2 regions of the Crossiella cryophila genome follow, and region 2 is predicted to be linked to the other one. Evidence: riboswitches for the same ligand, from Rfam matches in the RefSeq annotation. Region 2 holds a riboswitch; the other holds the start of a gene.

Region 1 (5,712 bases), 500 kb from region 2:
GCGGAGCTTGGGGTCAGAGGCCGAGGGCCTCGCGGACCGCGGCGGCTGACGGGGGAACGGTGGCGCGCGGGCCGATCCGGTCCTGCACCGCGTCCAGGGTCTTGAGGCCGTCGCCGGTGATCAGCAGGACGGTTTCGGCGTCCGGGTCGAGCTGGCCGGTCTCGATGAGCTTCTTGGCCGTCGCGACGGTCACGCCGCCCGCGGTCTCGGCGAAGATGCCCTCGGTGCGGGCGAGCAGCCGGATGCCCTCGACCACCTCTTCATCGGAGACGTTCTCGATGGAGCCGTTGGTGCGGCGGACGGTGTCGAGCACGTACGGGCCGTCGGCGGGGGCGCCGATGGCCAGGGAACGGGCGATGGTGTCCGGCTTGACCGGGGTCACCACGTCGTGGCCTGCCTTGAAGGCGGCGGCGACGGGGGAGCAGCCGGTGGCCTGGGCGCCGAAGACGCGGTACGGGGACTGCTCGACCAGGCCCAGTTCGCCCAGTTCGCGGAAGCCCTTGTCGACCTTGGTGAGCTGGGAGCCGGAGGCGATCGGCACCACGATCTGGTCCGGCAGCCGCCAGCCGAGCTGCTCGGCGACCTCGTAGCCCAGGGTCTTGGAGCCCTCGGCGTAGTAGGGCCGGACGTTGACGTTGACGAACGCCCAGTCCTCGTGGTCCGCGGCCAGTTCGGTGGCCAGGCGGTTCACGTCGTCGTAGTTGCCGTCGACGGCGATCAGGGCGCCGTCGTACACGGCGGTGGTGAGGATCTTGGCCCGTTCCAGCGAGGACGGGATCAGCACGACCGACTCCCAGCCGGCGCGAGCGGCGGCCGCGGCGACGGCGTTGGCCAGGTTGCCGGTGGAGGGGCAGGCCAGGACCTTGAAGCCCAGCTCGCGGGCGGCGGCCAGGGCCACCGCGACCACGCGGTCCTTGAACGAGTGGGTGGGGTTGCCGGTGTCGTCCTTCACCCAGATCCGGCGGACGCCCAGTGCCTTGGCCAGGCGGTCCGCGCGGACCAGCCTGGTACAGCCGGGGTCGGTGTTCGGGTGGGCGTCCACAGTGGACGGCACGGGGAGCAGGTTGCGGTAGCGCCAGATCGACTGCGGGCCGGCTTCGATGTCCTCCCGGCGGACGGTCCCGAAGTCGTAGCCGACCTCAAGGGGACCGAAACACTCGGAACAGGCGAACTCGGCGGCGAGTGGGACCTGGTGGCCGCACTCCCGACAGACCAGGCTGCGCGCCGGGCCGAGGTCAAGGGTCTGCTGGGCGCTGTTGGGCGCCTCGATGGTCGTCATCGCGAGGTCTCTCCTCATCTTTCCCGCTGGCGCGGGGCGGATTTGGCACCGTGTTCACCTGCTCCCTCGCGGAATACGCGTCGAGCCTGTGCCGGTTGCCGGGGTGTCGTAGGGCCGATCCCTCTACCCCTCTGGATGAGCTGTATTCAGTTGTCTGCGACTCACCGTACGGCACGGTCGCCACTGAGAGCTACCGTCAGCCCAGTATGCGGGAGCCCGCGGGGCTGTCAGACCCCCGTGAAAGGATTGCCGACGTGAGCGCCCCAGCCGTCACCCCGGAGCCACTGCATCTGGTGATCGGGGAAGAGGAACTGCTGGTCGAGCGGGCCGTCAAGGCGTCTCTGGACGCCGCGCGGCTGGCCGATCCGCAGACCGAGCTGAGCAAGGTCCGGGTGACCGACCTCACCCCGCCGGAGCTGATCGAACTGGTGAGTCCGTCCCTGTTCGCCGAGGGCCGGGTCATCGTGCTGGAGGCCGCCCAGGAGGCGGGCAAGGAGATCGCGGAGGCGATCGGCGCCTACTGCAAAGCGCCCAGCGAGGGCGTTGTGCTGGTGGTCGTGCACAGCGGCGGCGGCCGGGGCAAGCTCGCCAAGGAACTGCCGGACGCGTTGCGCAAGGCCGGCGCCAAGGTCACTACCTGCGGGAAGCTGAGCAAGCCTGGCGAGCGCGAGTCCTTCGTCAAGGAGGAGTTCCGCCGGGCCGGTGGCCGGGTCGACCCGGCAGGCCTGGCCGCGCTGATCGAGACCGTGGGCTCGGACCTGCGAGAACTGGCCGCCGCCGCCTCGCAACTGGTGGCCGACACCGGCGGCCAGGTCGACGAGCAGGCGGTGCGCCGCTACCACCGCGGCCGGGCCGAGGTGACCGGGTTCGTGGTCGCGGAGAAGGCGGTGACCGGCGACCGCGCCGGGGCGCTGGAGGCATTGCGCTGGGCACTGCAGACCGGCGTGCCGCACGTGCTGATCGCGGACGCCCTGGCCGACGCGGTCCGCACCATCGCCAGGGTGACCGCCGGCGGCCGGGCCGACCCGTTCGCGCTGGCCGGTCAGTTGGGCATGCCGCCGTGGAAGGTCAAGAAGGCCCTGGCCCAGTCCCGCGGCTGGGAACCAGAAGGACTCGCCGAGGCCATGAACCTGGTGGCCAGGCTAAACGCGGATGTGAAGGGCGTCGCCGCCGACGGCGGTTACGCACTGGAGCGAGCGGTGCTGAGGTTGATCCTGGTTCGGCGAGGTCGCTGAGCCGGCAGTGAGGCCAGGCCGCGGACTCGACCCCGGCCCCGGTCTGGCCGGGGCCTTGGACTTGGTGCCAGTCCTAGGACCTGGCACCAGCCCTAAGGCTGATCCGAGTGCTGGGCCTGGGCCCGGAGTCGGAGCCGGTTGAGTCGAGGAGTCGGCCACGGCGGCTGATGGTGCTGGGCCGGACCGGCTGAGCCGATCCGCGTGGATCGTGCTGATCGCGCGATCCGGCCGGAGGTGGTGCTGGCGAGGTTCCTCGGCCAGCGGCGTGCCGAGGAACCTCGCCGGGGCCTGCCGATCGGCAGGCGGCTGGGGGTTGGGGGTTGGGGGCGGGCCGAGCCGGGATTTGGCCGGCCGCCGACCTGGAGATACCTAGGTAACTAGTGGGTGGGCTGGGTAGAGGTTGGTTGTTCGGGTTGTTGGGGGCCGGTGGTGGGTGTGCGTTGATGACGGGGGTATGGCACTTCGGTACCACGGGTTTTGTGTGCCGGGGGCTGTGGGGAAGTGTTTGTCACCGTGTGTACCGGCTTTGTTTGCCTTTGTTCTGCCGCTTGGGTGAGTGATGTGCGGAGAGTGGTGGCGCATATTGCGAGTCGCAGATTGCCTTCGGTTGTGCCTGGCAATCGGTTGCCTGCGCCGAAAGGTCATCGCGTGGGTGTTGCGCTCGATTTTCGTATTTCTGTCAATACGGCGACCGGGTGATACCTGGAGGCCTGATCAGAAACGGAAGAGTGGGCCCTTTTCCTGATACAGCACGCAATCGTTGGGGAACGTTTCCTGATAGGTGACGGGGCGGCCGTTCCACATGCCGCGGGCGGTGACGGTGATGGGAGCGTAGATCAGGTAGCACGGTTCCTGGGGGCCGACGTTCACTCGGCGGAAGTCGCCTGCCGTCTTCTTCAGCTCGTGGCAGGACCAGGCGGGCTGGGGGTGCGCGCCGGCTGCGGGTTCGCAGGTCAGTGTGCGTGCGCGGGCGTCCCTGGTCGGGGCCTCGCCGGGGTTGCTGGTCAGCACCAGCCAGCTGGTTGCTCGCGGAGTCGCCGTCGTGGCCGTCGCGGTGGGCGCGGTGACCACGGCAAGGGGCAGCAGGGTCGCTGTCAGCCCGAGTGCCAACGGCAGAAGTCGCTTGCGAGACATTGTTCGCCTTTCAAGGAATGAGTCTGTTTGTGGCCGCCTGTTCCGGCCGCCATGATGAATACGAATACAGTGATTTCGGCGCACGGTGACTGTGGTCACATGACTCCCGGGTAACACCCTTTCCTGTCCCACGAACGGCGGTACGCAACAGTCCCGAAACATACGAAGCTTGTCCTCGAAAGCAACCATGCTTGCCAACGCGCCGGTTCTGCGGTGTCATCAGGGTGTAACGCACTTCCGGATGACCGCCCTCGGACGGGACGCGCCTCGAAAGGAATTACCGGTGATTACCCCAGGATCTACCGGGTTGATTTCTCACGGGGCGAAGGGGCAGTTGGTGAAGAACGAAGGTGGTCTGGATGGTGAGACGTCTGCCGTGGGTACGCGGCAGAGCTTCTGGCGGGAGTGCCTGCGGCTGCGGCCCGCGCTGATCCGGGTGGCCCGGCGGCAGGGTGTGAACCCGGCCGAAGCGGAGGACGTCGTGCACGATGCGTTCCTCCGCGCCGCACAGTACGCACAGCTCGACCACGGAAGGCTGATGCCGTTCCTGGTCACGGTGGTGAAACGCCTGGGTGTGGACGAGTTGCGGCGGCGGGCATCAGCACAGCAAGTGTGCACCCACCCCGGACTGTTGCCCATGCAGGTGATCGATCCCGCCGATGTGGTGACGGATCGGCATGAGGCTCGCTGGTTGCTGGCCAGGTGTGGGAAATTGAGTCAGCGCGAATGGCTCGTCCTGCTGTGGCTTGACCAGGGACTTCCTCATGAGGAGATCTCACGTCTGCTCGGCACCACGCGCAGGGCGACCGAGTGCATCGCGAGCAGGGCGCGATGCCGGGTTCGCCGGTGGATGGCTCGTCGGCTCCGCTCAGCAGGGGAGCGAGCCGGCTACTAAATAGGGACCCCGGTGCGGTGTGCAGGGCACCGCACCGGGGACCCGATACGACGAAGGCGCCGCCTCACCTTCCGGTGGGGCGGCGCCTTCGTCGTTCAGCGTTCCGTGCCCTGCTCACTCCGTGCGGAGCGGCGGACTCAGATCTTGTTGGCGCGCAGCGCGAGGGCCGACTTCTTGTTCGCGGCCTGGTTGGCGTGGATCACGCCCTTGCTCGCCGCCTTGTCCAACTTGCGGTTGGCCACGCGGAGCAGCTCAAGAGCCTTGTCCTTGTCCCCGGCCTCGGCGGCCTCGCGGAACTTGCGGACGGCGGTCTTGACCTCCGACTTGACGGACTTGTTGCGCAGGCGCGCCTTCTCGTTGGTCAGGATGCGCTTCATCTGCGACTTGATGTTGGCCATGGTGCTACCTCGGTCTCATCTGATCGGAAGTCGTGCCGCGCTGTAGTGGCGCTACGCGGAACGCGCAGCCTTCCTCCAGGGCGGAAATGCCGCACGGCACGGCTGGAGATGCTATCAGCCGTGCCGTGCGGGATCCCAATCGAGGCTGGTCAGCGACCAGCGGACCGCCTGATCAGCGCAGGGTCAGCGGGGCCGTCTTGCCGCCGGCCTCCACCAGATACCCGCCCCTGGCGACCTCGCGACGGCCTGCGCCGTCCACATCGCCCACGGTCAGCGCCAGCTGGTCGGTGTCGAAGGTCACCTCCAGCGTCTTCTGCTCACCGGGGTTCAGCGTGGCCCTGGCGAACCCGACCAGTCGCCGCTCCGGCACCTGCACCGCGCTCACCGGCTGCTGGATGTAGACCGGCACCACCTCGGTGCCCGCCCGCGAGCCGGTGTTGCGCACGGTGAAGGACACCTTCACGTTGTCCCGTGCCTTGGCCACGCTCGGCGTGGTCGGCGCTCCCACCTCGAAGCTGGTGTAGGACAGCCCGTACCCGAACGGGTAGGCCGGGTCGTACTTGGAACTCGCGCCGCCGTTGGCCCCGGGCAGCTGGTCGTAGGACATCGGCTGGTCGCCAACGGTCTTGGGCCAGGACACCGACAGCTTGCCGCTGGGGTTGGCCTTGCCGAAGAGCACATCCGCCACCGCGTGCCCGCCCTCGGTGCCGGGCAGCCAGCCCGAGAGCAGCGCGTCCGCGTCGGAGACCGAACCCAGCACCCGGCCGCGGC
Region 2 (5,712 bases):
GGGACTGGCTGAGCATGTTCGCCCGGCACGCGCTGCCGGTGATCGCGCTGCACGAGGTCGCCCCCGGTCACTTCACCCACAGCCGGGCGCTGCGCGAGGCCACCACCGAGGTCCGCCGCACGCTGATCCACGACGGGTTCAGCGAGGGCTGGGCGCACTACGTGGAGGAACTCGCGCTGGAGGAGGGCTTCCGGGACGGCGATCCGCGCTTCGCCGCGGCGGTGGCCAGGGACGCGCTGCTGCGGGTGACCAGGATGGCCTGCGTCATCGGTCTGCACACCGGCACGATGACCCAGCAGGAAGCGGTGCAGCGGTTCAAGGTGGACGCCTTCCTGGCCGGTCCGGCCGCCGAGACCGCGGCGAACCGGGTCGTGCTCAATCCCACCGGCATCTGTTACACCTGGGGCAAGCTGCTCATCCGCGACCTGCGCGACCGGGCCCGCCAGGAGTGGGGCGCCGGGTTCTCGCTGCACCGCTTCCACACCGCGCTGCTCGGCCTCGGCTCGCCGCCGCTGGGGCTGCTCGGCACCGCGCTGCGGGCGGGCTGACATGCCGACGCCCGCCGTGCTGCTCGGGTTCGTCGCGGCCACCATCACGCTGGTGCTGGTGCCCGGCCCGAACCTGGTCTACATCCTGACCCGCTCGCTCACCCAGGGCAGGCGGGCCGGATTCCTCTCCGCGCTGGGCGTGGAGGCGGGCACCCTGGTGCACGTGCTCGCGGCCGTGGCGGGGGTGTCCGCGCTGGTGGCGGCCTCGCCGACGGCCTTGATCGCGGTGCGCCTGGCGGGCGCGGCCTACCTCGTCTACCTGGCGGTGCGCACCCACCGCCAGTCAGCCGGCCTGGACCTGACCTCCGGGGTCGGGTCCAGGCCGGTCCGGCTGTTCCTGGACGGGGCGCTGATCAACGTGCTCAACCCCAAGGTGCTGCTGTTCTTCCTGACGTTCCTGCCGCAGTTCGTCCCGGCCGGGGCCGATCCGGTGACCACCCGCACGCACCTGCTGGTGCTCGGCGCGGTCGGTTTCGCGGTCGCGCTGGCACTGGACCTGGCCTACGTCCAGCTCAGCGCGCCACTGCACCGGCTGCTCACCCGGCGCCCGCGATTCGTTGGGTGGCAACGGGATCTGGCCGTCATCGTCTACCTGGGACTGGCCGCCTACACCGTGCTGACGGTCTAGCCGCGGCTCACTCGGCGCGCAGCAGGTCCAGCGCGGCCTGCAGGTCGGCCGGGTAGTCGCTGCTGAACTCCACCCACTGCTCATCAGCGGGGTGGTGGAAGCCCAGGGTGCGGGCGTGCAGCCACTGCCGGGTCAGCTCCAGGCGCTTGGCCAGCACCGGGTCCGCGCCGTAGGTCAGGTCGCCGACGCAGGGGTGCTTGAGCGCGGAGAAGTGCACCCGGATCTGGTGCGTGCGCCCGGTCTCCAGCTTCACATCCACCAGCGAGGCGGCCCGGAACGCTTCCAGGACCTCGTAGTGGGTGACGCTGGGCTTGCCGCTGGCGACCACGGCGAACTTGTAGTCCTGCCGGGGGTGCCGGTCGATCGGGGCGTCGATGGTGCCCCGGCTCGGATCCGGGTGGCCCTGCACCAGGGCGTGGTAGCGCTTCTCCACGGTGCGTTCCTTGAACGCCCGCTTGAGCCAGGAGTAGGCGTGCTCGCTCTTGGCCACCACCATCACCCCGGTGGTGCCCACGTCCAGCCGGTGCACCACGCCCTGCCGCTCGGCCGCGCCGGAGGTGGCGATCCGGATCCCGGCGCCGGCCAGCCCGGCCACCACGGTCGGACCGGTCCAGCCGGGGCTGGGGTGCACCGCGACGCCGACCGGCTTGTCGATCACCACGATGTCGTCGTCCTGGTAGAGCACGACCATGCCGTCCACCACCGCCGGGACCACCACGACCGGGTGCTCCGGCTCGGGCAGCGTGATCTCCAGCCACGAGCCGGCGATCAGCCGGTCGGACTTCCCGGCGGGCTGACCGTCGAGCAGGACCCCGCCGTTCTCGGCCAGGCCGGCCGCGATCGTGCGGGACAGTCCCAGCAGCTTGGCCAGGCCGGCATCAACCCGCATGCCGTCCAGGCCGTCCGGAACTGGCAGGGTCCTCTGGTCACTCACGCGTTTTCCTCCACCGTGGCCTTGGCCTTCGTCTCGTCTGCTCTGTGCTTCGCGACCCGCCCGTCGTAGTCGACGCCGAACAGTGCCAGCAACACCAGGAGCACGCCGCCGCTGACGATGGCCGCGTCGGCGATGTTGAACACCGGCCACACACTGCCATCAGGGGCGAACAATGACAGGAAGTCCACCACATGGCCCTCGCCGAAGCCGGGCGGGCGGGTCAGCCGGTCGGCCAGGTTGCCCGAGGCGCCGCCCAGCACCAGCCCGATGCCCAGCGCCCAGCCGGTGGAACGCAGCCGCGGCGCGAAGGCCAGGATCGCCAGCACCACCACCGCGGTGATCACCGTCAGCAGCCAGGTCTGCCCGGGGAACAGCGAGAACGCCGCGCCCGGGTTGTGCAGCAGCACCAGGTAGAGCGCGCCACCGGCGAGGCGGACCGGCGGCTGCCCGTCGAGCGCGGCGACCGCGAGGTCCTTGGTGATCAGGTCCGCCGCGAAGACCGCGATCGCCACCAGGGCGAAGGGCACCAGGCGGCGGGGCGGCTTGTCGTCCGTGCTCACCGCCCCATTGTCCCGCACTCCGGGACCAGGGCTTACTCAGCCAGCCCCGGCCCGTCGCTCAGCTCGCCACGAACGGCGGCAGCGGCCGCGGGTCGTTCACCGGCGCCCAGCGCCCGTCCACGATCTGGTACTTCCAGCCCGGCCCATGCGCGACCAGCTCACGCAGCGCGGCCAGCACCCGGTCGATGTGCTCGGCGGTGGTGCCCAGCCCCAGGCTGATCCGCACCGCGCGGTCGGTGTCCGACCCGGCCTGGCCGAGCAGTCGCCGGGTGGCGATGTGCGCGCAGAACGCGCCGTCGCGCACGCCGATGCCGTGTTCGGCCGAGAGCACCGCGGCCACCAGACCGGGGTCCTGGCCGTCGAGGGTGAAGCTCACCACGCCGACCCGTTCCTGGGCCGCGCCGAAGATGGACAGCTCGCGGAAGCCGGGGATGGTGTTGAGCCCGGCCCGCAGCCGGGTGAACAGCTCGGTCTCGTGCGCGATCACCGCGTCCCAGCCGTGCTGGGTGATGGTCTGGCAGGCGCTGGCGAAGGCGTGCACACCCACCACGTTCGGCGAACCGGCCTCGTGCCGCTCGGGCGCGGGCGCCCAGCCGACGCCGAGGTGGTCGCCCCAGTCCACCACGTGCTTGGTGGCCCCGCCGCCGACCAGGTACGGCTCGGCCACGTGCAGCCAGTCCGCCCGGCCGACCAGCGCGCCGCTGCCGTAGGGCGCGTAGAGCTTGTGCGCGGAGAGCACCACGTAGTCCACGTCCAGGGCCTGGATGTCCACCGGGCGGTGCGGGGCGAGCTGCGCGGCGTCCAGGGCGATCCGGGCGCCGAAGCGGCGGGCCACCGCGGCCAGTTCGCGCACCGGCCACAGCTCGCCGGTGACGTTGGACGCCCCGGTCAGCACGACCAGCCGCGCGCCCTCGGGGGTCTGCTTGAGCGCGTCCTCCAGGGCGCGGACCGCGCCCTGCGGGGTCTCCGGGGTGGCGATCCGGGTGACCCGGGGGCCGCGCCAGGGCAGCAGCGCGGCGTGGTGGTCGGTGTCGAAGGTGACCACGCTGGCACCGCGCGGCACGCTGCGGGCCAGCAGGTTCAGCGCGTCGGTGCTGTTGCGGGTGAACACCACGACGTCGGTGGCGTGCGCCCCGACGAACTTGCGCACCACCTCCCTGGCCTGCTCGTAGACCTTGGTGCACACCTGGGAGGCGAAGCCGGCGCCGCGGTGCACGCTGGCGTAGTAGGGCAGCAGCTCGTCCACGGCGTCGCGGACCGCGGCCAGACACGGCGCGCTGGCCCCGTGGTCGAGGTTGGCGTAGGTCACGCGCTCCCCGGTGACCAGCGGGACCGTGGTGTGCGCGCCGACCACGGCGGGCACGACCGGGACAGCAGCGGTGGTGACAGCGGGTGCGGTGACCGCGGGGGTGGTCTGCGCCGGGATGACAGCGAGCGACATACAAGCCTCCAGGATCCGGATCGGACCTGCTGGGAGGCCCGCGCTTGCCCGTCGCACCTCACGACGGACCAGGTCCTCACCCGGAGCACCCCACCGCGGTAGGAGGGTTGCCGACCAGCGAGCCGGGGCTTGTTGCTGGTACTCATGACCTTGGCCTCGAAGCTAGCCGACGACCCGAGGACTTGGGAAGCCCCCTTCCAGATACCGGGAAAGCCGCCGATCCGCGCGGCCCGCCGAACGGGCATCTGATCGGGCACCGGTTGGGGCGATTCCGCACCGGTCACCGAGTTGATATTTCTTCCCGGTCTAGCCTGACCGAACCGGTCGACAGGGCCGGGAACTCCACCGCAGGGGGCTGTTATGGAGAAAAGCAGCACGAGCAGAATTCGGCGCGGCTTTGTGCGATTAGCCGTGGCCACGATGATGATGAGCAGCGCGGTCCTTGGCGCCGCGGCCGTGGCGCAGGCCGCGCCCGCCGAGCCGCCGATCCCGGCCGAGATCGCGCCCGCGGGTGTCACGGCGAAGCTCGCGGCACCCGGTCGCGTCGCCGCCTCGCCACTGCTTTGCACTGGTCACGCGGTCGAACACGGCAACTGGAACAACGCCGATCCGAACGCCACCGGTATCGCCAGGGCCGAGCTGCGGGACTGCCAGTCGGTCACCGTCTGCGAGGGCTCGATCTGCCGCATCGTGCACGACGCGGGCTGGACCATGCGCCTGTTCGGCAAGTGCTCGCCGACCAACTGCGACTGGGGCTGGAGCAATTCCGAATTCCGCCAGGCCGCCGGTCACATCCACGCGTTCTACGACCACGGATTCGCCAAGCGGCACGTCTGGGCGAAGATGTCGCAATACCGTCCTGGTCAGCTGGGATTGTCTGGAGAACCGATTTTGTCGATCCGAACCGGCCGGACTACGAAGTGCAGGAATGGTTCCACCGCGGCTGATGCCGGAGTGACGAACAGCACCGGGACGGCCCGCCGACGGGCCGTCCCGGTCACCGCGCTCAGACCCGGAATCGCCCAGGCAGGGTCACGCTGAACCCGTCGCTGACCCGCTCCGCGCGCCCGGAGTACTGCTGCGCCCCCGCCCGGATCCGCCACGCCCCGAACACCTTGCCGTCCACCGGCACCCCGACCTCGGCCGCCACCCGGGTGCTCACCTCTTCATAGGACAGCCCGCTCCAGTCCGCTGCCGTGCTCGGCGCCGCGTTGAGCTGCCACAGCGTGAAGTGCACATGCGCCCCGCTGCTCGACCCACCACACGGCAACGCGTTGCCGGTACGCCCCAGCGGCGTCCCCGCGGCCACCTCCTGCCCGTCCTGAACCTGGATGTCCTCCAGGTGGTAGTACCCGGTACGCCACCCGTCCGAGTGATCCACGGTCACCCAGTCGCCACCGGAACAGCTCTGCATCCGCACCGTGCCGGCCGCGGCCGACCTGGCGATGCCGTCGCTGGGCGAGAAGTCGATCGCGTTCTTGACCCCGCTCTGCCCGTTGTCCGAGTGCACCCCGGCCGAATAGGTCTGCTGACCAGTGGCGAAGGGCAGCCCGAGCACCGGATCGGCCACCGGCGCGGCCACCGCGACCGGCGCGAGCAGC

What was found. A riboswitch is a leader RNA that binds a small molecule or an ion and turns the genes downstream of it on or off. The one in region 2 is predicted to bind S-adenosylmethionine.
Region 1: another riboswitch for S-adenosylmethionine. It lies ahead of thrC (threonine synthase); the one in region 2 lies ahead of HNR67_RS14815 (aminotransferase class V-fold PLP-dependent enzyme).

The regions. Positions count from the first base shown of each region.
Region 1 covers NZ_JACHMH010000001.1:2,670,576-2,676,287, forward strand. The annotation lists gene thrC (threonine synthase) at 14-1,279, opposite strand; SAM riboswitch class I at 1,291-1,421, opposite strand; gene holA (DNA polymerase III subunit delta) at 1,534-2,514, shown strand; gene HNR67_RS12420 (SSI family serine proteinase inhibitor) at 3,229-3,624, opposite strand; gene HNR67_RS12425 (RNA polymerase sigma factor) at 3,986-4,543, shown strand; gene rpsT (30S ribosomal protein S20) at 4,681-4,941, opposite strand; gene HNR67_RS12435 (glycoside hydrolase family 3 N-terminal domain-containing protein) at 5,114-5,712, opposite strand, start outside.
Region 2 covers NZ_JACHMH010000001.1:3,173,577-3,179,288, reverse strand. The annotation lists gene HNR67_RS14835 (DUF885 family protein) at 1-548, shown strand, start outside; gene HNR67_RS14830 (LysE family translocator) at 550-1,176, shown strand; gene HNR67_RS14825 (RluA family pseudouridine synthase) at 1,184-2,065, opposite strand; gene lspA (signal peptidase II) at 2,107-2,670, opposite strand; gene HNR67_RS14815 (aminotransferase class V-fold PLP-dependent enzyme) at 2,729-4,111, opposite strand; SAM riboswitch class IV at 4,147-4,261, opposite strand; gene HNR67_RS14810 (hypothetical protein) at 4,523-5,152, shown strand; gene HNR67_RS14805 (M23 family metallopeptidase) at 5,118-5,712, opposite strand, start outside.